DNA from 4 places in the Streptomyces sp. NPDC107517 genome. Region 1 is predicted to be linked to each of the others. Evidence: riboswitches for the same ligand, from Rfam matches in the RefSeq annotation. Region 1 holds a riboswitch; each other region holds the start of a gene.
What was found. A riboswitch is a leader RNA that binds a small molecule or an ion and turns the genes downstream of it on or off. The one in region 1 is predicted to bind cyclic di-AMP.

Region 2: another riboswitch for cyclic di-AMP. It lies ahead of ACZ67T_RS31690 (C40 family peptidase); the one in region 1 lies ahead of ACZ67T_RS10735 (M23 family metallopeptidase).
Region 3: another riboswitch for cyclic di-AMP. It lies ahead of ACZ67T_RS13050 (transglycosylase family protein); the one in region 1 lies ahead of ACZ67T_RS10735 (M23 family metallopeptidase).
Region 4: another riboswitch for cyclic di-AMP. It lies ahead of ACZ67T_RS03515 (M23 family metallopeptidase); the one in region 1 lies ahead of ACZ67T_RS10735 (M23 family metallopeptidase).

What each region holds. Positions count from the first base shown of each region.
Region 1 is NZ_JBVJPM010000003.1:639,341-645,086, forward strand. It holds gene ACZ67T_RS10720 (tellurite resistance TerB family protein) at 58-513, shown strand; tRNA gene ACZ67T_RS10725 (tRNA-Met) at 565-638, opposite strand; gene ACZ67T_RS10730 (PP2C family protein-serine/threonine phosphatase) at 839-1,945, shown strand; cyclic di-AMP (ydaO/yuaA leader) riboswitch at 2,205-2,350, shown strand; gene ACZ67T_RS10735 (M23 family metallopeptidase) at 2,362-3,417, shown strand; gene ACZ67T_RS10740 (aldo/keto reductase) at 3,547-4,491, shown strand; gene ACZ67T_RS10745 (PrsW family intramembrane metalloprotease) at 4,499-5,746, opposite strand, start outside.
Region 2 is NZ_JBVJPM010000017.1:62,999-68,744, reverse strand. It holds gene ACZ67T_RS31715 (8-amino-7-oxononanoate synthase) at 168-1,328, shown strand; gene ACZ67T_RS31710 (DUF397 domain-containing protein) at 1,312-1,548, opposite strand; gene ACZ67T_RS31705 (helix-turn-helix domain-containing protein) at 1,558-2,439, opposite strand; gene ACZ67T_RS31700 (ATP-binding protein) at 2,712-3,146, shown strand; gene ACZ67T_RS31695 (DUF6328 family protein) at 3,194-3,727, opposite strand; gene ACZ67T_RS31690 (C40 family peptidase) at 3,846-4,319, opposite strand; cyclic di-AMP (ydaO/yuaA leader) riboswitch at 4,323-4,500, opposite strand; gene ACZ67T_RS31685 (hypothetical protein) at 4,853-5,161, opposite strand; gene ACZ67T_RS31680 (ATP-dependent Clp protease proteolytic subunit) at 5,169-5,746, opposite strand, start outside.
Region 3 is NZ_JBVJPM010000004.1:492,526-498,271, forward strand. It holds gene ACZ67T_RS13045 (transglycosylase family protein) at 1-937, shown strand, start outside; cyclic di-AMP (ydaO/yuaA leader) riboswitch at 1,107-1,278, shown strand; gene ACZ67T_RS13050 (transglycosylase family protein) at 1,283-1,960, shown strand; gene eno (phosphopyruvate hydratase) at 2,302-3,588, shown strand; gene ACZ67T_RS13060 (FtsB family cell division protein) at 3,685-4,173, shown strand; gene ACZ67T_RS13065 (DUF501 domain-containing protein) at 4,328-4,858, shown strand; gene ACZ67T_RS13070 (Ppx/GppA phosphatase family protein) at 4,855-5,746, shown strand, end outside.
Region 4 is NZ_JBVJPM010000001.1:828,596-834,341, forward strand. It holds gene ACZ67T_RS03495 (aspartate aminotransferase family protein) at 1-279, shown strand, start outside; gene ACZ67T_RS03500 (helix-turn-helix domain-containing protein) at 416-1,057, shown strand; gene ACZ67T_RS03505 (DUF6126 family protein) at 1,054-1,227, shown strand; gene ACZ67T_RS03510 (tyrosine-protein phosphatase) at 1,258-2,055, opposite strand; cyclic di-AMP (ydaO/yuaA leader) riboswitch at 2,463-2,643, shown strand; gene ACZ67T_RS03515 (M23 family metallopeptidase) at 2,648-3,448, shown strand; gene ACZ67T_RS03520 (SGNH/GDSL hydrolase family protein) at 3,675-4,466, shown strand; gene ACZ67T_RS03525 (TetR/AcrR family transcriptional regulator) at 4,575-5,210, opposite strand; gene ACZ67T_RS03530 (APC family permease) at 5,403-5,746, shown strand, end outside.

The DNA.
Region 1 (5,746 bases):
CCTCCGCTAGTTTCTACAGAGCTGTAGAAGATCAGTACCTGCCGATCGAGGAGAGTCATGGCCCTGTGGGATCGCTTCAAGGAGTCCGCGTCGACGATGCAGACGCAGCTCATGGCGAAGAAGAACGACCTGAAGAGCGGCGCCTTCCGTGACGCGAGCATGGCGATGTGCGCGCTGGTCGCCGCGGCCGACCGGAACATCGACCCGGCCGAGCGCAGTCGCGTGGCCCAGCTCATCTCCACGAACGAGGTGCTGCAGAACTTCCCGGCGGATCAGCTCCAGAGCCGCTTCGACGCGAATCTGAACAAGCTGACCGCCGACTTCGACTTCGGCAAGGTCAGCGTCCTCCAGGAGATCGCCAAGGCGAAGAAGAAGCCCGCCGAGGCGCGCGCGGTCATCCAGATCGGCATCGTCATCGGCGGCGCGGACGGCGACTTCGACAAGACCGAGCAGGCCGTCGTCCGCGAGGCCTGCCTGATGCTCGACCTGCCCCCGCACGAGTTCGACCTGTAGGCGGATACACCGAAGGCCCGGAACCATTGGTTCCGGGCCTTCGGCCTTCAGTAGCGGGGACAGGATTTGAACCTGCGACCTCTGGGTTATGAGCCCAGCGAGCTACCGAGCTGCTCCACCCCGCGTCGGTAAACACGACTCTACGCCATTGCGGCGACAGAACGCGAATCGGTTGCCCGGCGTTCGGCGATCCGCCGCCTCCGGCCCCCTTTCACCCGGTCGGTCCCGCCAGGTCGCCCGCCGTCTTTTCCGGGGGAACTCTGGAGTGGGGCCCGACGGCGTGCGCAGGCGCGGGACCGACGCGGACGGTGGCGGGAGACGAGCGGTGGGGCAGCGAGGAGGACACGGGCGAGAGACGGAGCAGGGCCTGTCCCGGGCCCGGTTCTTCGTGCGTCTGCTGCCCGTGCTGCTCATCGTCGTCGGGGCGGTCTACGACTACGTGACGCCGTCGACGTTCACCGGCGTGCCCCTCTTCACGGCCGCCCCGCTGGTCGGCGCCCCCTTCTTCTCGCCCCGCGGCACTCTCCTGACCGGCCTCGCGACCGTGGCCGTCGTACTCGGGGTGCATCTCAGATACACCCGCAGTTACGACACCGACGCCGTCACCGAACTCGTCACGGTCGTCACCGTCGCCGTCCTCGCCTGTGTCATGAACCGTGTCGTGCGGCGGGGCAGTGAGCAGCTCACCTCCGTGCGCCAGATCGCCGAGGCGGCCCAGCGCGCCGTCCTGCCCGAGCCCGCGGAGCGCATCGGCGGCCTGGAGATCGCGGCCCGCTACGAGGCGGCCCAGGCGGGGGCCTTCATCGGGGGCGACCTGTACGCGGTGCAGGACACCCCGCACGGGGTGCGGCTCGTCGTGGGCGACGTACGCGGGAAGGGCATGGGCGCGGTGTCCGCCGTGGCCGTCGTCATCGGCGCCTTCCGGGAGGCGGCCGAGCAGGAGGCGACCCTGGAGGCGGTCGCGCAGCGCCTGGAGCGGGCGCTCGCGCGCGAGGGGCTGCGGCGCAACGGCCTCGACGAGTTCGAGGGTTTCACCACGGCCGTGCTCGCCGAGATCCCGCACGGCAACGGCCTCGTACGGGTCATCAACCGCGGCCATCCGGAACCCCTGATCCTGGGCGGCGACGGCGCGCTCAAGGTCCTGTCGCCGCCGGAGCCCGCGCTGCCGCTCGGGATGGGTGGCCTCGGCAGCTGGCCCGACCGGGCGTCCGAGACGGAGTTCCCGTCCGGGGCGACGCTGCTGCTCTACACCGACGGCCTCTCGGAGGCACGCGACGAGGAGGGCACCTTCTACGACCCGGCGGCCCGGCTCGCGGGGCGGATGTTCTCGGGGCCCGATCCGCTGCTGGCCGCGCTCACCGCAGAGGTCCGCCGGCACACCGGGGGCGGTACGACGGACGACATGGCGCTGCTCGCGGTGAGGCGGCCGTGAAGCGGCAGTGAAGCAGCCGTGACCACGGTCTTCACCTTCCGTAGTCGAATCGCGTCGCTGCGCATAACATTTGACAAACCGTCAGATGAGCGACCCGCTCCGGTGGCCGGTCAACTCGCCCGATTCCGCCCGCTCGTGCCCCGATAAGTCCAGGCCAAAGGCGTTAACGATCAGTCGGAACGGCTTGGAATCAGGCCCCGGTGTCTATTAACGTTCGATAACGCAGCGCGGTCGTCCCAGCCGTCACAAGAGACGGCTCCGTGCGCACGCGCCTAATCCCGCAAGGGAGCCGGGGAACCACCAACTTGGGGTGAATCGGACGTCTTTCCTTGCGGAAGGCGTCGGTAGGAGACCTTCCTGCTCCGAACCCGTCAGCTAACCCGGTAGGCGAGAAGGAAGGAAAGGAGCGCGCCCCCGTGGCGTCCAACCGGCCTGCCCCAGAGTTCTCCTACGCGCCGATCGACGAAGAGTTCGGCGAAGCGGACGAGCGGACCTGGGACGAGTGGAATCCCACCGAGGAGTCAGTCCGCCCCGTACGCGGCAGGCACCGCGTAGCCAAGCAGCGCGGCGGTCTCGCGCGCAGCTCCACTGTTCTCGGGGTCGGCGTGATCGCGGCCGTCGGCGCGGGCGGCATCGCCACCGCGCAGGGCGGCAAGCCCCCCGTGCACATCTCGATGCCCGACCTCTCGGCCGTCAAGGACTCGCTGCCCGACGCCAAGTCCCTGCCCGGCGTGGGCGCGCTGATATCCGATGTCTCCGGAGACGACGACGAGTCCGGCGCCGGCGCGACCCCGCTGACCGACGCCGGCGTCACCACCGCGGACGCCGAGCAGGGCACGACCGCCGGCGAGGCCCTGCGCGCCCGCATCATGCAGCAGGCCGAGCAGCAACAGGACCAGGCCGCCGACGCCGAGGCCGCGGCCGCCGAGGAGGCCGCCGCGAAGAAGGCCGCCGAGGACGCCGCCAAGGAGCAGGACGCAGCCAAGGCCAAGGCCGCCGCCGACAAGAAGGCGGCGGAGGAGGCCGCGAAGAAGAAGGCCGAGGCCGAGCGCCTCGCCAAGCTCGCCAAGAGCTTCACGCTGCCGGTCGCCTCCTACACGATCACCGGCACGTTCGGTCAGCCCGGCTCGATGTGGTCCTCCGGCTACCACACGGGTCTCGACTTCGCCGCTCCCACGGGTACGCCGCTGAAGGCGATCCACTCCGGCACCGTCAAGGAAGCCGGCTGGGCGGGCGCGTACGGCTACCGCACCGTCCTCGAACTGCCGGACGGCACCGAGCTCTGGTACTGCCACCAGTCGTCCCTCAACGTCAGCGCCGGCCAGAAGGTGACCAGCGGCGACGTCATCGGCCGCGTCGGCGCCACCGGCAACGTGACCGGGCCGCACCTCCACCTGGAGGTCCACCCCGGCGGCCAGGCGACCGGAGTCGACCCCGCGCCGTGGCTGCGCTCCAACGGCCTGACCATCTGAGGCTCGTAGACCCTCCGAAGGCGCGTAACCCTGCGAACCCCGGCGGCCCTGACGGCAACCCCCCGACGTCAGGGCTGCCGGTCGGCCATGCCTGGAATATCTTGCTCCGCATCGGTGTTCTGACAGGCCATGACTTCTCTTCGCAAGCTTGGCTCGTCGGACCTCGAGGTGTTCCCGCTCTCCCTCGGCGGCAATGTGTTCGGCTGGACCGCCGACGAGACGCAGTCCTTCGCCGTGCTCGACGCGTACGTCGCCGCCGGCGGCAACTTCGTCGACACGGCCGACGCGTACTCGGCGTGGGTTCCGGGCAACAAGGGCGGCGAGTCCGAGACCGTCATCGGCAAGTGGCTGGCCGCGCGCGGCAACCGCTCCGATGTCGTCGTCGCCACCAAGGTCGGCGCGCACCCCGACTTCAAGGGCCTGTCGGCGAACACCATCAAGTCCGCCGCGGACGAGTCGCTGCGCCGCCTCGGCACGGACTACATCGACCTCTACTACACGCACTTCGACGACCCGTCCGTGCCGGTCGAGGAGATCATCACCGCCCTCGACGAGCTGGTGAAGTCCGGGAAGGTGCGCGCCATCGCAGCGTCGAACCTGACCCCGGAACGTCTCCAGGAGTCCCTGGACTTCTCCGACCGCGAGGGCCTCGCCCGCTACGCGGCGCTCCAGCCGCACTACAACCTCGTCTCGCGCGACACCTACGAGGGCCGGCTCCAGGAGGTCGCCTCGCGCAGCGGTCTCGCCGCCGTCCCGTACTACGCCCTGGCGTCCGGGTTTCTGACGGGCAAGTACCGGCCGGGCACCGAGGTCGACAGCGCGCGGGCCGCGGGCGCCGGCAAGCACCTGCAGACCGAGCGTGGCCTGCGCGTCCTGAAGGCCCTCGACGAGGTGGCGCAGGCGCACGACGCCGAGGTCGCGACCGTCGCCCTCGCCTGGCTCGCGTCCCGCCCGACGGTGGCCGCGCCCATCGCGTCCGCCCGCACCGTGGAGCAGCTGCCGGCGCTGGTGGCCGTGGCCGGCCTGGAGCTGACGGACGCGGAGCTCTCGAAGCTCACGGAGGCGTCCGCCTGAGGCGTTCTCAGTAGCGGTACGGGTTGTACGCGTTGTGGGCACCGTGCGCGGGGAACCGGGCGACCGGCCCCGCGTACATCGGCGGCACCCACACGGGCGGCGCGGTGGCGTGGGACGCGTAGACGAGGGCGGGGCGGGCCGCGTGGCGCCGCGCCCACAGCTCGTCGAGGAGCTCCCGCTCCCGTACGACATAGTCCGCCCCGGCCCGGCCGCGCCGCCCGCGGTGGCGCAGGAGCGCGAGTGAGGTCGCGTACTGCTGGTACTGGGCCACGGCCTTGGCCGTCTCCTTGCCGCCGTGGTGCTGCGCGAACTCGCGGGCCAGGCGGCGGGCGCGCATCGAGCCGAGGGCGAACGGCTCGGCCGGGCCGACCCAGCCGGCCGCCGCGTACGCGGGCAGCTCGGAGCGCACCGTGCGCAGTTCGCGCTGGCGGGTCCCGATCGCGAGCCAGGTCAGCAGCCCGAACGCGGGCATCATGAACAGCGCGTAGACCCCGAAGAACCCGAACCGGCCGAACGCCGACGAGCCGTTCCACGTGGCGTGCATGCCCATCGCGAGCAGCAGCCCGGTGAGGGGCAGGAACACGCGCCGCACCGGCCCGCGGTCGGGCGCGGTCCAGGCCGCGACGCCGAAGCCGATGCCGGTGAGCACCGTGAACAGGGGGTGCGCGAACGGCGACATGACGATGCGTACGAAGAAGGTGGCGGCGGTCACCGAGGCGATGCCGGTGCCGCTGTTGAGCTGGTCGGTGCCGAAGGCGTTGCCCAGATAGAGGATGTTCTCGGTGAACGCGAAGCCGGTGGCGGTGACCCCGGCGATCACCACGCCGTCGACGATCCCGGTGAAGTCCCGTCTGCGGAACAGGAAGATGAGCAGGACGGCGCAGGCCTTCGCGGACTCCTCGACGATGGGCGCTATGACCGTCGCGCCGAGGGTGTCGGCGTTCGCGGGGTCGGCCGAGTTCGTGGCGATCCAGTGGGTCGCGAAGCTGTTGGCGACGATCGCGATGAGCGCGGCGGCGCAGGCGCCCCAGGCGAAGGAGAACAGCAGGTTCCGCCAGGGCGCGGGCGCGACCCGGTCCAGCCAGCGGAACGCGGCTATCAGCAGCGGGACGGGCAGGACCGCGAGGCAGAGTCCGACCAGGAACCCCTTGGTGCCGGTCTGTTCCCGCACGAGGGCGAGGATCACCAGGCCGGAGAGTGTCAGGAGCGAGACGAGCGCCCAGGCGTGCACGGTCCTCCGCTCCCACCAGCGCGG
Region 2 (5,746 bases), on a different contig from region 1:
GGACAACTCTGCCGGTTCGGCGTGTGGGTATTGCCACATCCTGGGTGGCTGGATGTCCCGCTAGTGTCTGTGCACTGCCTACAAAACTGTCTACAAAGCAGCAGCGGGCACGGGACAGCACACCCCACTCGAGAACCGGCCGCGACGTGGCCGTCGGAGGGACTCACATGGCGGGATCGCCGTTCGGCTGGATCGACGAGCAGGAGCGCGTGCGCCGCGGCGCCGGACTCGTCCGCACGCTGCGTCCCCGCCCCTCCGAGAGCCCGCTCCTCGATCTCGCGAGCAACGACTACCTCGGTCTCACCCGCCACCCCGAGATCACCAGGGGAGCGGCGGACGCGGCGCTGCGCTGGGGCGGCGGGGCCACCGGCTCGCGGCTCGTCACGGGCACCACGGAGCTGCACACCGAACTCGAGCGTGAACTGGCCGAGTTCTGCGGCTTCGAGGCGGCGCTCGTCCTGTCGTCCGGCTACGCTGCCAATCTCGCCGCCGTGACCGCGCTCGCCCCGCACGGTTCCCTGATCGTCTCGGACGCGAGCAATCACGCCTCCCTCATCGACGGCTGCCGGCTCGCCCGCGGCGCCGCGCAGGTCGTCCCGCACGCCGACCCGGACGCCGTACGTAAGGCCCTCGACACGCATCAGGGACAGGCGGTCGTCGTCAGCGACTCCGTCTTCTCGGTGGACGGAGATTCGGCCCCACTGGCCGAACTGGCTGGAGCTGCACGGGAGTTCGGGGCCGGCTTGATCGTCGACGACGCACACGGGCTCGGAGTGCTCGGTGACGGTGGCAGGGGGGCGCCGCAGGCTGCGGGGCTCTCGGGCGCCGACGACACCGTCGTCACCGTCACGCTGTCCAAGTCGTTCGGCAGCCAGGGCGGCGCCGTCCTCGGTCCCGCCCGGGTGATCGACCATCTCGTCAACACCGCACGGACGTTCATCTTCGACACGGGCCTCGCGCCCGCGGCGGCCGGCGCCGCCCTCGCGGCCCTGCGCCTGCTGCGCCGTGAGCCCGAGCGCGCCGAACGGGCGCGCGCCGTCGCCTCCTCACTGCACGAACTCCTCACGGCCGCCGGGCTCCAGGCCGTACGGCCGGACGCCGCCGTCGTCTCCGTGCGCGCGCCGTCGCCCGAAGAGGCCGTGCGCTGGGCGGCCGACTGCCGCGAAGCCGGCCTCGCCGTCGGCTGCTTCCGGCCGCCCTCCGTGCCGGACGGCATCTCGCGGCTGCGGCTGACCGCCCGCGCCGATCTGACCGACGATCAAATCGCCGAAGCCGTACGGGTGATCAGCCGCAACGCTCCCGACTCGGCTTTCACCGCAAGGAGTTGAGGAACCCCTCCCAGGCGGAGGGCGTGAACAGCAGGGCGGGTCCGGCCGTGCGCTTGGAATCGCGCACGGCGAGCAGTCCGGCCGAAGGTCCGCGGTGCAGCGGAGCGGTCTCGACACAGTTGTTCATTCCGGTGCTGCGGCTGCTTCGCCGCCATGGCGCGTCGTGCAGAGAGGTGCTGGGAACCGCGGCGGATGGTACGTACCGAGGCAGAGCTGACATGGTGCCTCCTTACGTGCGTTCACTGTCCGGAGGAGGATGCGCTCCGGCGATCCCGGCGATGAAATCCAGCGTGTCCCCGGGCGAAAGGGCGTGGATCCGAAGGGTGTCGAAGGCGTCCGTGTACGCCTTGAGGTCTTCTTTCCGTTCGAGGTAGAGGCTACTCGTCAAATGGTCGAGAACTACTACGTCCAGATCGGAAGTGTTCGGAAATGAGAACACAACGAAAGGGCCGGTTAGTCCGACATGCTCCCCCGCGGCGAACGGCAATACCTGTAGCCGCACATGAGGAAGCTTCGCCACGGCCGCGAGATGGCGCAGCTGCTCCGCCATCACCCGGGGACCGCCCACGGGCCGCCGCAGCACCGCCTCGTCGAGTACCGCGCTGAGCCGCAGCGGCGACGCCGAACGCAGCACGTCCTGCCGGGCGATCCGCACCTCGACCAGGGCGTCGACCTGCCCCTCCGGCAGCCCGTCGAGCGCGGCCCTGGTCACCGCACGCGCGTAGTCGGGCGTCTGGAGGAGGCCCGGCACGACGGACGTCTCGACCGTCCTGACCCGGCACGCCTGCGACTCCAGGCTGATGAAGTCCCGGTAGGCGGGCGGCAGTAGACCCCGGTAGGCGTGCCACCAGTGCTGGCCGCCGTCGTCCCCCGACCCGGCCAGCGCGACCAGCAGATCCCGTATGCCGGGGTCCGTGACCTCGAACGCGTCGAGCAGGAGGCGTACGTCCGACGCCTTCACGCCGCTGCGGCCGGTCTCGATACGGCTCACTTTCGACTGGTGCCAGCCGACGAGCCGGGCCGTCTCGCCACTGGTGAGCCCCGCGCGGTCGCGCAGCGCGCGCAGCTCCGCGCCGAGCCTGCGGCGGCGCACCGCCGGACCGTGTTTCATTCTGTCTCCTCGGACCTGTGGCCCGGCTCCTTCCGGCCCGGCGGATCGTGTTCCGAGCCGACGGTAGAGGAAGTCGGCGGCGTACGCCCAAATGTGGTGCGCCGACGCAGAGTTCACCGCTTCGAGCGACAGATATATGCATATCTCGGGGGATCGGCTCCACCGGCGGAGCGGGAGTGGCACTCTGGCGCGAAGCACCAGTCCGGGGGTTGCCTCGAGTCATCCGCCATGTGTCGGATTCAGGCCCCGGCGAAAAAAGGGACGACGTCGCCATGGCAGATCACCAGGAAGCATCCGTCACTCTGCCGAGCGATCCTGCCTCGGTCTCCTCGGCCCGCACATATGTCGGCGACGTACTCGCCGAATGGGGCATGCCGCGCGACGCGGAAACGGCCGACACGGTCCGGCTCATCGTCTCCGAACTCGCCACGAACGCCGTGATGCACACCCGCGGGCAGTCGCCGGTCTTCACCGTCGACGTACAGCTGGAGCGCGACGAACACCTGCGTATCGGCGTCACGGACAGCCACCCGCGCCACCCGAAGCGGCTCCCGGCCGCCGTCCAGCAGGACAACGGGCGCGGCATGGTGATCATCCGCTGTCTGACGGCCGAGTGCGGCGGAAGCCTGTCGGTCAGGCCCACTCCCGAGGGCGGCAAGACCGTGTGGATCGCCCTGCCGTGGACGGTCCCTGTCCAGTCGCTGTGAAGGCCGGCGGTGGTGGCGCGGCTACGGGGACGGTGTGTCCGTCCCCTTCACCGCGCCCGCGTGAGTGAGCGCCGCACCAGACGCGGCAGCACGCCCCACAGGCCCGCACAGACCGTGAACGTGCCCGCCCCGGCCGCGATGCCCGCGGCCCGCCCCGCGGTGAAGTCCACGACGAGCAGCACGGACCCGGCCAGGGCAAGTGCCAGAACGCCCAGGCCGGCCGCGGCGAGCCACGAGGACATCCGCACGATCTGCGGCTTGGCACCCCGCCCGAACAGCGCGCGGTGCAGTGCCGCGGGCGCCGTGAACAGCGCGGCGGCGAGCACCGCGAGCAACAGCGTCGCGATGTACGTCGCGCGCTGCACGCCGTCCAGCGCCGGGAACCTGGGAGTGAACGCCAGCGTCAGCAGGAACGCGAAGAGGATCTGCACGCCCGTCTGCGTGACGCGCAGCTCCTGGAGCAGCTCGCCGAAGTTCCGGTCCGCGCGCTCCAGCGGCGTCTCGTGCCGGTCCTGCCCCACGCTCCTTGAGCCCGAGTTGCGTGGGGCGTCCTCGTCGCCGGCCGGTCGGTCCTCGTTCATACGACCACGAGTACCCCGTCGCGCGGCTCCGAGACGGCCGGGCAGGCGCGTACGCCCGGTGACGACGCCTGACGGGTCCCCGGGGTCCCCGAGGCCCCCGGGGACCTGTCAGGTGGCGCTACCGCACACGCCCGTACCAGACGCTCCTCGTCCAGATCCGCTCGAGCCGCACCACGGCACCGGTCTTCGGCGAGTGCCAGATCCTTCCCTTCCCGGCGTAGATGCCGACGTGGTAGACGCCGCGGCCCGAATGGAAGAAGACCAGGTCACCGCGTTTGCGATGGGACGCCGAGACATGGCGGGTCTTGTTGTACTGCTGGGCGGCGGTACGGGGCAGTTTCTTGCCCACACGCTTGAACGAGTAGACGGTCAGGCCCGAACAGTCGAACCTGTGCGGTCCTGTGGCGCCCCACTGGTAGGGGCTTCCTTTCCTTGAGGCCGCGATCTGGAGGGCCTTCGTCGCAGGTGGCGAGGCCTCCGCTTCGGGCGTGGCTCCTGGCACCAGCAGGCTGCCGCCCGCTACGGCGAGCGTGAGGGCCGAGGCGGTGCCGGCCCGGGTCAGCAGCGACGGGACACGATTGAGCGCAGTCATGCGCAACCCTTCGTCAGCCGCCTGTGAAGGATGACCTGTCGGATTCGGGCTGGCGAAGTTGCCCGGCCGCGAAGTGCGGCTTCACCCCAAGGGCCGGCCCGGAAAAAAGCTCCGGCGGCCCGTCGTGCTCGGGTCCTCCACTCCTGCCGATCCACTTCTGTCGACCTGGCATCCGTACGGCGGCAGGACTCGGCGTCCGCACGGACCGCCCCGCCGCGGCGGCGGGGGCTTGTCGTCGGAAGGGATCTTCACGCACAAACGTCGAGAACGCAGCGCCGAATCGGCGTTGTGTGAGTGTCCTCACGAGTGATCCATTCGGGTGGACAGCGCACTTTTCCACCCCGGCGCGGGGGTCCCAACGAGGCCCGCACCAGCAGCGGAAGGCGGAATTCCCGATTTGGCGTAGGCGTTCCGCGCAACTTTTCCGGTTCGCAAAACGGGTGCCGGCTACGCCGTATGTGGGTACCTCTTCTGGTCCGTTTCGACCTCGGCGCGGACGGTTCGGATCGATCGCTTCGGATTTGAACGGTCCGTCAATTGACCGACCCCGGCGGCACCGTGACCCGTTGTGTCCTCCTTTCTCCGTCCAGGACCCGCAAAGCGCGAGCCAGCGTCGTCGCGTGGAGCTCGGTCTCGCCCCGCTGATGCATGAGCGTCAGGGCGTCCCTGAGCGCCGTCGCCCCGCCGACGAGTGCTTGCGCGGCCCGCAGTCCGCCATATGTGCGGTCGCTCCTGGCCGGGTTGATCCTTCCGAGCAGGTCGACCACTTCCAGATAGCGGGCGAGGAGTTCGCACTCGGCGCGCGTCAGCGCGGGCAGCGGGGGCAGCTCGGGCGGCAGCATCGCCGGGTCACCTGGCGCCGTGGGCCGAACCGGACAGCTTGCGGTTCTCGATGACCCGGTCCACGAGTCCGTACTCCACGGCGTCCTGGGCCTGAAGGATCTTGTCCCGCTCGATGTCGGCGCCGATGCGCTCTCGGCTCTGCCCGGTGTGCAGCGCGAGCAGCTCCTCCAGCTGGGCGCGCATGCGCACCAGTTCACGGGCCTGGATCTCCAGGTCGCTCGGCCGGCCCTGTGCGGGCTCGGCCAGCCCCGGCTGATGGATCACCACGCGCGCGCCGGGCAGCATGGCCCGCTTCCCCGGCGTCCCGGCGGCCAGGAGTACGGCGGCGGCGGAGGCGGCCTGCCCGAGGCACACGGTCTCGACCTCGCAGCTGACGAACCGGATCGTGTCGTAGATCGCCGTCATCGCGCTGAACGAGCCGCCGGGGGAGTTGATGTACAGCGAGATGTCCCGGTCCGGCGCGGCGTACTCGAGGTGCATGAACTGCGCCATCACATCGTTCGCGGAGGTGTCGTCGATCGGTGTCCCCAGGAAGACGATCCGCTCCTCCAAGAGCTTGGAGTACGGATCGAGCGTGCGGTGCC
Region 3 (5,746 bases), on a different contig from region 1:
GCTCATCGTCGCCGCGGGAGTGGCCGGCTCCGCCATCGCGATCCCTCTGCTCGGCGCGACCAGCGCGAGCGCCGCGTCGACGGCCACATGGGACAAGCTCGCCGAGTGTGAGAGCGGCGGCTCCTGGAGCGCCGATCCGGGCAACGGCTATTACGGCGGGCTCCAGTTCTCCCAGGAGGTCTGGGAGGACTACGGCGGCCTCGACTTCGCGCCGCGCGCCGACCAGGCCAGCCGCTCGCAGCAGATAGCCGTCGCCGAGAAGGTCCTCGCCGACCAGGGTCCGAGGGCGTGGCCGGTCTGCTCGGTCACCTCGGGGCTCACGGCGGACGCCGCCGCCGCCGACGTCGACCCCGGGGCGGCCCTTCCGACCCCGTCGGCGTCGGCCGGTGACTCCGGGAGCGACGACGCGGCGGACGACGCCGCGAAGGGGGGCGCGAACGACAGGCCTTCGGACTCCGCTTCCTCGGGTGCGAAGGGCAACTCCCGAGAGAAGAATCACGACAAGTCGGGTGATACCGCGGGTAACTCCTCGGATGACGCCAAGGCTGACAAGTCCGGCCGGGACGGTTCGACTTCGGCCCCCGCGACGCCCTCGCCGGAGGCCTCCGACGGCTCGGACGCGGCCACTCCGCCCGCCTCCGGACGACACCGCGGCGCCGCCGCCGCGGACGACACCGCAGACTCCCTGCGCGCCGACGACGGCTCGGGCCGCCACGCCTCACGCGGCGACGAAAACGTACGCAAGGGTGCGAATCGGAGCGAAGACGCCTATACCGTGCGCGCCGGTGACAACCTCTGGGACATCGCCGACACCCATGACGTGGACGGCGGATGGGCCGCTCTGTACGCCCAGAACAAGAAGACGGTGGGTGCCGACCCGGACCTCATCCTTCCTGGTCAGAGTCTGGATCTTGGGCTCGAATCGGGCGAAAAGTAGCGGCAGTTCGGGCTGAATGTCCGCTTTGGCGAGAGTGAGAGATGGGTCTCAAAGGCCCTGATCGTCTTTGAAATTACGGCGATCCACTGCTTACGGTCATCACCGCTCGCCACAGCGGGCCCCGTCGGATGTCACGCCGAATCCTGCCAATGTCCGTACGGGAACAGTCGTCGCGTAAGCGCCGTAGGCAGGAGCGGGGGACCCAAGGTAAGCGCCGGCCCCGGCCGTTGAGAGACGGCCGAACGACCGGCTTGGGGTTAAGTCGCACGCAGGACGTGCGACCGGGCACTCATCCGGCCCGAACCCGACAGCTCACCTCGTAGGCGTCGGTGAGGGGATCTCTCGATGCTGTTTTCCAGCAAGGGCAAGCACCGCCGCCCGTCCAAGGCCGTTCGCGTCGCCACGCTCGCCGGTGTCGCCGGTGCCGCTGTCGCCGTCCCGCTGATGGGCGCCACCGGTGCCTCCGCCGCCACCGCCTCCGAGTGGGACGCGGTCGCGCAGTGCGAGTCCGGCGGCAACTGGTCGATCAACACGGGCAACGGCTACTACGGCGGCCTCCAGTTCTCCTCGTCCACGTGGGCCGCGTACGGCGGCACCGCGTACGCCTCCACCGCCGACAAGGCCTCCAAGGCGCAGCAGATAGCCGTCGCCGAGAAGGTTCTGGCCAGCCAGGGCAAGGGTGCCTGGCCGAGCTGCGGCGTGGGCCTGTCCGCCGCCTCGACCGGCTCCGCCCCGGCCGCCGCCCCGCAGCCGGAGCGCAAGGCCGAGCAGCCGACCACCCGCAGCCAGGAGCGCAAGGCGCCTGCCGCGAAGCAGGAGTCGAAGAAGACTGTCGAGACCCCGGCCGGCAAGAAGGTCAAGAAGGGTGACGGCGAGTACAAGGTGAAGTCCGGCGACACCCTCAGCACCATCGCCGAGAAGCACCACGTCAAGGGCGGCTGGGCGAAGCTCTTCAAGCTGAACAAGGACATCGTCGAGGACGCCGACCTGATCTACCCGGGTCAGCAGCTCCACCTCAAGTAAGCAACCGGCAGCTCCACCTCAGTAAGTAAGAGGGGAGCGGCGGCCCCGGGCCGCTCGGGTATCGGCTCTCGGCGGACGGCCGGTACCACGCCAGGTTTCCCCAAGGACTCCCCGCCCCGGGTGCGCATTCCCCCGTCGCGCCCGGGGCGGGGCTTTGGTGCGTGAGGGGTCCTGGTCCTTCGTCCGTTGTCGGCCGTGGCTTTTTGTTCCGTTCGGAAACAATTCGCTCTCGGTTTTTGTCCACGGGCCGGTCGGTCGGCTGGGCGGTGCCTGGAGCCGGTTAGGCTCAGGTGTTGCCGGACCATGCGGCCCGGCGTAGTTGCGTCACATCCCATAAGGAGATGCTCGTGCCGTCCATCGACGTCGTCGTAGCCCGGGAAATCCTGGACTCCCGAGGCAACCCCACGGTCGAGGTCGAGGTCGGCCTCGACGACGGCAGCACCGGTCGTGCCGCTGTCCCGTCCGGTGCGTCCACCGGCGCGTTCGAGGCCATCGAACTCCGCGACGGTGACCCGAACCGCTACCAGGGCAAGGGTGTCGAGAAGGCCGTCCTCGCGGTCATCGAGCAGATCGGCCCGGAGCTCGTCGGCTACGACGCCACCGAGCAGCGCCTGATCGACCAGGCGATGTTCGACCTGGACGCCACCGACAACAAGGGCTCGCTCGGCGCCAACGCCATTCTCGGCGTCTCCCTCGCCGTCGCGCACGCCGCCTCCGAGGCCAGCGACCTGCCGCTGTTCCGCTACCTCGGCGGCCCGAACGCGCACCTGCTGCCCGTCCCGATGATGAACATCCTCAACGGTGGGTCGCACGCCGACTCCAACGTCGACATCCAGGAGTTCATGATCGCGCCGATCGGCGCGGAGTCCTTCTCCGAGGCCCTTCGCTGGGGCGCCGAGGTCTACCACACCCTCAAGAAGGTGCTGAAGACCAAGGGCCTGTCCACCGGTCTGGGCGACGAGGGCGGCTTCGCCCCGAACCTCGGCTCGAACCGCGAGGCCCTCGACCTCATCGTCGAGGCCATCAAGCAGGCCGGTTACGTCCCCGGCGAGCAGATCGCACTCGCCCTCGACGTCGCCGCGTCCGAGTTCTACAAGGACGGCAAGTACGAGTTCGAGGGCAAGTCCCGCTCGGCCGCCGAGATGACCGAGTACTACGAGGAGCTCGTCTCCGCGTACCCGCTGGTCTCCATCGAGGACCCGCTGTACGAGGACGACTGGGCCGGCTGGAACGTCATCACCGAGAAGCTGGGCGACAAGGTCCAGATCGTCGGCGACGACCTCTTCGTCACCAACCCCGAGCGCCTCGCCCGCGGCATCGAGGAGGGCTCCGCCAACGCCCTGCTCGTCAAGGTCAACCAGATCGGTTCGCTGACCGAGACCCTGGACGCCGTCGAGATGGCCCAGCGCAACGGCTTCAAGTGCATGATGTCCCACCGCTCCGGCGAGACCGAGGACGTCACGATCGCCGACCTCGCCGTCGCGGTGAACTGCGGCCAGATCAAGACCGGCGCCCCGGCCCGCTCGGACCGCGTCGCCAAGTACAACCAGCTCCTGCGCATCGAGGAGATCCTCGACGACGCCGCGGTCTACGCCGGCCGCAGCGCGTTTCCCCGCTTCAAGGGCTGAGCCACACAGGCTTCGGTAGAAGCGTCGTACGTACGTCCCCGCACCCGGTCCCGTACCGTGTGCGGGGACGTACGCACGTAAAGGGGAGGCGCGAAGATGGCCGGGAGAGTCCGGGACAGGGACCGTGACCGGTTCTCCACCGCGACCCGGCTGCGTCTGCTCGGCGAGCAGACCGCCGAGCGCGTCTACCGCTCCCAGACCAGGCGTCAGGCCCGCCGCTCCCGCCTCACCGGCCGCGCGGCACTCCTGGCCCTCGTCCTGTGCACTCTGGTCGTCGCGCTCGCCTACCCCATAAGGCAGTACGTCTCCCAGCGCGGGGAGATCGCCGACCTCCAGCGCCAGCAGCAGGAGGCCCAGAGCAGGGTCGACAGGCTGCGCGACGAGAAGGCACGCTGGCAGGACGACTCGTACGCGGAGCAGCGGATCCGCGAGCGGCTCCACCTGGTGATGCCGGGCGAGACCGGCTACATCGCGCGCGACCCCGACGCGGCGAAGCGCACCCGCTCCGAGCAGGGTGCGGCGGGCCGGCCCTGGTACTCGAACGTCTGGGACGGCGTCGACAAGGCCGACCGCCCCGACAACTGACCCGCCTCACCAATGCCCGAAGCCGAAGCCGAAGCCGAAGCCGAAGCCGAAGCCGAAGCCCAAGCCCAAGCCCAAGCCGAAGTCCCAAGAACCAAGCCCCGAGACCGAACCCGTAGTACCCCCACCGAAGTTCACTGAAGGAAAGCCCCCAGGCATGGACACGCCCCCGCCCCAGACCGAGCCGACCACGCCCACGGACGCCGACATCCAGGCGTTCAAGGAGCAGCTCGGCCGCCCGCCGCGCGGCCTGCGGGCCATCGCGCACCGCTGCCCGTGCGGCAACCCGGACGTGGTCGAGACGGCCCCGCGCCTCGAGGACGGCACGCCCTTCCCGACGACGTACTACCTCACGTGCCCGCGCGCCGCGTCCGCGATCGGCACCCTGGAGGCGAACGGCGTCATGAAGGAGATGACGGAGCGCCTTCAGACGGACCCCGAACTCGCGGACGCGTACCGCAGGGCGCACGAGGACTACATCGCGCGCCGCGACGCCATCGAGGTCCTCGAGGGCTTCCCGAGCGCGGGCGGCATGCCGGACCGGGTGAAGTGCCTGCACGTCCTGGTCGGCCACTCCCTGGCCGCGGGCCCGGGCGTGAACCCGCTCGGCGACGAGGCCATCGCGATGCTGCCCGAGTGGTGGGCGAAGGGCCCGTGCGTGTCGGCCGCGCCCGAGGAGAGCGAGTGACCCGCGTCGCCGCCATCGACTGCGGCACGAACTCGATCCGCCTGCTCGTCGCCGACGCCGACCCCGTGACGGGCGAACTCGTCGACCTGGACCGCCGCATGACGATCGTGCGGCTGGGGCAGGGCGTGGACCGCACGGGACGGCTCGCGCCCGAGGCGCTGCAGCGCACCTTCGCGGCCTGCCGCGAGTACGCCGAGGTCATCAAGGCGCACGGCGCCGAGAAGGTCCGGTTCGTGGCCACGTCCGCGTCCCGCGACGCCGAGAATCGGGACGACTTCGTGCGCGGGGTCATGGACATCCTGGGCGTCGAGCCCGAGGTCATCACCGGTGACCAGGAGGCCGAGTTCTCCTTCACCGGCGCGACGAAGGAGCTGACGGGGCGGGCCGACCTCGACAAGCCCTACCTGGTCGTGGACATCGGCGGCGGCTCGACGGAGTTCGTCGTCGGCGAGGACACGGTCCTGGCCGCGCGCTCCGTCGACATCGGCTGCGTCCGTATGACGGAGCGCCACCTCGTGGGGGAGGACGGCACGGTCACCGACCCGCCGACGCCCGCGCAGATCGAGGAGATCCGCGAGGACGTCGTCGCGGCTCTCGACCTCGTGACGCAGACCGTTCCGCTGACGGCGGCCCGCACGCTCGTCGGCCTCGCCGGCTCCGTGACGACGGTCGCCGCCCTCGCGCTCGGCCTGAAGGAGTACGACTCGGTGGCCATCCACCACTCCCGTATCTCCTACGAGCGGGTCGCCGAGCTCACGGACTGGCTGGTGACGTCCACGCACGACCAGCGCTCCCTGAACCCGGTCATCCACCCGGGCCGTGTCGACGTCATCGCCTCCGGCGCGCTGGTGCTGCGCCTGATCATGGAGTGGACCGGCGCCAAGGAGG
Region 4 (5,746 bases), on a different contig from region 1:
AAGCTGCGCAGCCGCTGGACGATGCTCCAGGCCGCGCGCAAGGGCCTCTTCGCGCAGATGGTCGTCGTGCCGCTGCTCCAGAAGCACCGGATCCTCACGCAGGTCTCCGGCGACCATCTGGAGGTCATCAAGCTGATCCCGCCGCTGATCATCAAAGAGCACGAGGTGGACCGCTTCGTCGAGGCGTTCACCGCCGTCATGGACGACGCGCACTCGGGCGGCGGGCTGATGTGGGACTTCGGGAAGACGCTGGTGAAGCAGGCGGTGGCCAACCGCTGACCGCACCGTCGGGGCACCTCTCGGATTCGCAGGGGTGCCTCCAGGTGCCTCCAGAAGAGGGACGCCCGGAAGACGGGCTGTTGCCTCTGGGGCAATAAATTTGCCCCAGAGGTACGGCTCTGGCTCAATCGACGGTATGAGCCCTGTCCCTCCGGAGCCGGCTCCGGAACCCACGGAGCTGCCCGCCGTCGCCCCGCAGCTGCGCGAACTACGGCGTCGCGCCGCCCTGACCCTGGAGGCCGCGGCCCGTGCCGCCGGGCTCTCGCCCGCGCACCTCTCCCGCCTGGAGACGGGCCGCCGTCAGCCCTCGCTCCCGATGCTGCTCGCCCTCGCCCGCACCTACGGTACGACGGTCTCCGAACTCCTGGGCGAAACGCCCGCCGACAGGGACGCGGTCGTGCGCTCCGCCGACATGGAGGCCACCGAGGCGGGCGGCTGGATCTACCGGCAGGCGGGCGCCCCGGGACGCGGCATGCAGGCGCTGCGCGTCCATGTGCCGTTCGGCGCCCAGGGCGACATCGTGCGTGTCCACCCCGGTGAGGAGTGGCTGTACGTCCTCGAAGGGCGGCTGCGGCTGCGGCTCGGGGACACCGCGTACGCGCTCGCGCCGGGGGACAGCGCCCACTTCGACTCGCTCACCCCGCACCGGATCGCCGCCGCCGACCGCGACGGCGCCGAGCTCCTGTTCGTACACACCCTGCTGCAGAGCCCGTCCGCCGCGCTGTGTCTCGGCCCGGCGGTGGGCAGCGGCGAACCATCTCAGGGAGGCTCTCGATGAGCGCAGTGCCCGACGACGTGACCGAGCCCGAGCGGCAGCCCGCACGGCGTGACATCGAGGACAGGCTCCCGCGCGGCATCTGGGTGCGCCTGCTCGTCTACGTCTTCGCCGGGCACCTCGTCGCGGGCTTCATCTATCTGCTGTTCGCGCTGGGGGCGTCACGCGGGTGACGCCCCTCACCAGGACTGTCGGTCCCGGTCTCAGTCGAGAAGGCGCTCGCGCAGCCGCTCGCGCTGCGCGGGGGACAGCTTGAGGCCCTCCTCCAGGTAGCGGTCGGTGGAACCCCACGTCTGTGCGACTGTCTCGAAGGCGGCGGCCAGGTATGCGGCGCGGGCGTCGAACAGGGGGCTCAGCAGCTCCATGACCTCGGGGGACATCGCGTCCTTCGAGGCGCTGCTGCGGTGCACCTTGTAGCGGCGGTGTGCCGCGTTCGACTCCAGGTAGTCCGCCTCGATGGCGTCGCGCTCCACACCCATGGCCAGGAGCGTGACCGCTATCGAGAGGCCCGCGCGGTCCTTGCCGGCCGCGCAGTGCATGAGCGCGGGCACGCTGTCCTCGGCGAGGGAGTGCAGCACCTGGCTGTGCTCGGCGGTGCGCTCCGCGATGATCGTCCGGTACGACGTGATCATGCGGTCCGCGGCCTGGCCCTCGGAGAGGGCGGCGCGCAGCTCGTCGAGATTGCCGTCGCGCACCATCTGCCAGAACTCGGCGCCGTCCGCGGGGTCGGTCAGCGGCAGGTTCACGTTCCGCACGCCGGGCAGCGTGACGTCAGGGCCTTCGAGGCGCTGGTCGGCGGCGTTGCGGAAGTCGAAGATCGTGTGCAGCCCGAGCGAGGAGAGGAACGCGGCGTCCTCGTCCGTGGCGTGCGCGAGGTGACCGCTGCGGAACAGCACGCCCTGCTTGACCCGACGGCCGTCCACGGTCGGGAGGCCACCCACATCGCGGAAGTTGCGCACTCCGGCCAACTCGGGCTCGGTGGACGGGACCTGCTGCGTCACGGGGGCTCCTCCCGGTCGGCCGCGGCGCTGCTCGCCTGCGGGCGCCTTCGACGATACGACATGGCTGCCAGGGGCAACCATGTGAGAGGCGCCAGGCGATTACATATCCAATGCCCGATATGAGGCGGTAAGGAGTAATTGCCCTCTATGGGGTAACTGGCCCTGAAACACAGGCATATGGTGAGCAATGCGTGAGCAGGGTCATAGCCGTGACCGTACGTGGCGGACGGGCCGCATGGATTTCCGGTAGGTATCGCAGTCGCAAAGATCGTAAATAGACGGAGTGTGACGGCATTTTCCGGAAAAGGCCGTTTAAGGATCAAGAACCGGAATGCCCAAGGGGATTCGCGCCTTGTTTCCGCGCTCCCCGCTCGCTTACGTTCAGCGCAATCCGGACGGACCGCCTAATCCTGCCGCCGCCCGGAATCCGCACATCGATCCGTGCTCGGCAGGAGCGGGGGACCCAGGTAGAGCGCCGTGTCCGGAACACCGGGCACGGCTCGGGGTGAAGCCGTGCCCGAAAGGGGTGCGGCCGGGCAACTCCAGCCCGAACCCGACAGCTCACCTCGCAGGCGACGGAGAGGAATCCCCCATGCCCGCGAAGGGTAAGCACCGCCGTCCCAAGTCCCCGCGTTTCGCGCGCTCGATCGCCGTCGCCGCAGCGGGCGGCGCCGCGCTCGCACTGCCGCTGATGGGTGCCGCCGAAGCCCACGGCGCGACCCCGGCGGGCGCCCACTCGGTCGCGCAGGCCGTCGCCGCTCCCGCCGCGGCCAAGACCTACGCCGTGAAGGGCGGGGACACCCTCTCGAAGATCGCCGACGCGCAGAACGTCAGCGGTGGCTGGAAGAAGCTCTACTCCGACAACCGCTCGGCCGTCGGGGACAACCCGTCCCTGATCCATCCGGGCCTGAAGCTGACGATCGGCCAGAAGGCCGCGGCCCCCGCCGCGAAGTCCCCGGCCACGGCCACCCAGGCCACCACTGCTTCCGGCTACACGCTGCCCGTCCAGGGCGCCAACATCGGTACGGCGTACAAGACCGCGGGTGCCATGTGGTCCAGCGGCTACCACACCGGTGTCGACTTCGTGGTCCCGACGGGCACCCCGCTCAAGGCCATCGCCGCGGGTACCGTCGTGTCGGCCGGCCTTGACGGCGCGTACGGCAATGAGGTCGTCATCCAGCACGCCGACGGCAAGTACTCGCAGTACGCCCACATGTCGTCCCTCTCCGTCTCGTCCGGGCAGACCGTGACCGAGGGCCAGCAGATCGGCCTCTCCGGCGCGACCGGCAATGTCACGGGTCCGCACCTGCACTTCGAGATCCGCACCACCCCGAGCTACGGCTCGGACGTGGACCCGGTCGCGTACCTCCGTGGGCACGGGGTCTCTCTCTGACCTCGATGGCGTGACGTGAGCGTGTGACGTGAAGCTGTCTCGCTGAGGCGTGACGTGAGGGGCGGGCCCGGTTCCGGGCCCGCCCCTTCGTCGTATCCTCCGCCGCACCCTGTCGAATTCCTGGTATTCCTGAAATCGCGAAACTGACCGGGTGGGCTATATCACCACCCGTCAACCCCTTCCTACGGTCGCGTAGGTCACATCGCAGGGTGAAAGATGTGTGGTCGTGGCAAACGAATCGAGATCACTCAGCAGCGGCACGATTCGGTCCTACGCGGCGGTGGGGGACAGCTTCACCGAAGGCGTCGGGGACCCCGGTCCCGACGGGGCCTTCGTGGGCTGGGCCGACCGTCTCGCCGTCCTCCTGGACGACCGGACCCCCGAGCACTCCTTCCGGTACGCGAACCTCGCCGTGCGCGGCAAGCTCCTCGACCAGATCGTGGAGGACCAGCTCCCGCGCGCCGTCGAACTCGCCCCGGACCTGGTGACCTTCGCCGCCGGGGGCAACGACATCATCCGTCCCGGCACCGACCCCGACGACGTCGCGCAGCGCTTCGAGAAGGCGGTGGCCCGGCTGACCTCCGCCGTCGGCACGGTCATGGTGACCACCGGCTTCGACACCCGGGACGTCCCGGTCCTCAAGCATCTGCGCGGCAAGATAGCGACGTACAACGGGCATGTGCGCGCGGTCGCCGACCGCTACGGCTGCCCGGTGCTCGACCTGTGGTCCCTCAAGACCGTGCAGGACCGGCGTGCCTGGGACGACGACCGGCTGCACCTCTCGCCCGAGGGCCACACACGGGTCGCGCTGCGGGCGGGGCAGACGCTCGGCATCGAGGTGCCGGCGGACCCGGACCAGCCGTGGCCGGCGCAGCCGCCGCGCGGCACGCTGGAGGTCCGGCGCGACGACATCCACTGGGCGCGGGAGTTCCTGGTGCCGTGGATCGGCCGACGGCTGCGGGGCGAGTCGTCCGGGGATCATGTGGCGGCGAAGCGGCCGGACTTGCTGCCGCTCTGACGGGAACGGCGCACGTGATGGGGGAGCTTGCCTCTGGGGGCGGCTCCCCCGCGCCGCTTTGCCGGGTGCCACCCCGGGTTCCCCGGGGAGCCCGACGTCGCGCCGCCGTCAGCTCGACGTCGTAGCCGTCGTCGTCGCCGTCAGCTGCTCCCGCTCAAGTCCCAGCTCACGGGCCAGCGCGTCGTCCACCCACTCCTGCATGCGGGTCCGCGAAACCGTCCCCGTGTACGCGGTCATCTGCACCGCGAGCCCGTCGAGGAGCGCCGTCAGGCGCAGCGCGGCGCCCGCCGGGTCCGGGCAGCGGAACTCGCCCGCCGCCACACCTTCCGCGACGACCTCGGTGAGCGCCGCCTTCCACTGCTTGTCCAGGCCGCGGGTGACCTCCCGCAGCGCGGGCTCGCGCAGCGCCGCGGACCAGCCCTCGATCCACAGCCGCCACCCCTTGGCCTGCCCGGTCGGCGCGTACCAGCGCACGGCCGAGCGCAGCCGACGCAGCGCCGTCGTGCGCTTGCCGAGCAGCTTGCGCAGATGCGCCAGGTCACCCTCGGCGGCGTGCGCGAACGCGGCGGCGACGAGCTTTTCCTTCGTCGAGAAGTGGTACAGAACCAGCGCGTTGCTCACCCCGAGCGCCGCGGCGACGTCGGCGATGCGCACGGCTGCCACGCCCCGCGCCTCGATCTGTTCGATGGCGGCCCCCAGCAACTCTTCGCGCCGCTCGGCCACGCTCAACCGCACTCTTGCCACGCGGTAACCCTACACACGGGCACCGGCGTCGGGTGCCGGGCGGCGAACCCGGTGCGAACGCCTCGTGCACGACTCTTGACAGTGCCCAGTGGTGCCCGTCACAGTCTCGCTTACTGACTGGCCGTTCAGTCAATAGGCCGTCTCAAGAACAACTGTCACGCCCGTGCCCAGCCGTGCAGCAGGAGTTTCCCCGTGACCCAAGCGCCGCCGATCCCGCCGACCGAGCCGTCCGCCACGGACGCACCCGACCTGCCCGACCTGTCGGAGGGATGGGGTGAACAGCGCTCCAGGCTCAAGAAGGACCTGCGCAGGCTGGACGTGCTGTTCTTCCTCATCTGCACCCTGGTCGGCCTCGACACGATCGGCTCCGTGGCCGCGCAGGGTCCCCAGGGTCTGACCTGGATGGCGATCCTCGCCCTCGCGTTCTTCCTCCCCTACGGGCTGCTCGTCGCCGAACTCGGCTCGGCCTTCCCCGTGCAGGGTGGCCCCTACGTGTGGACGCGCCTGGCGTTCGGGCGGCTCGTCGCCGGTGTGAA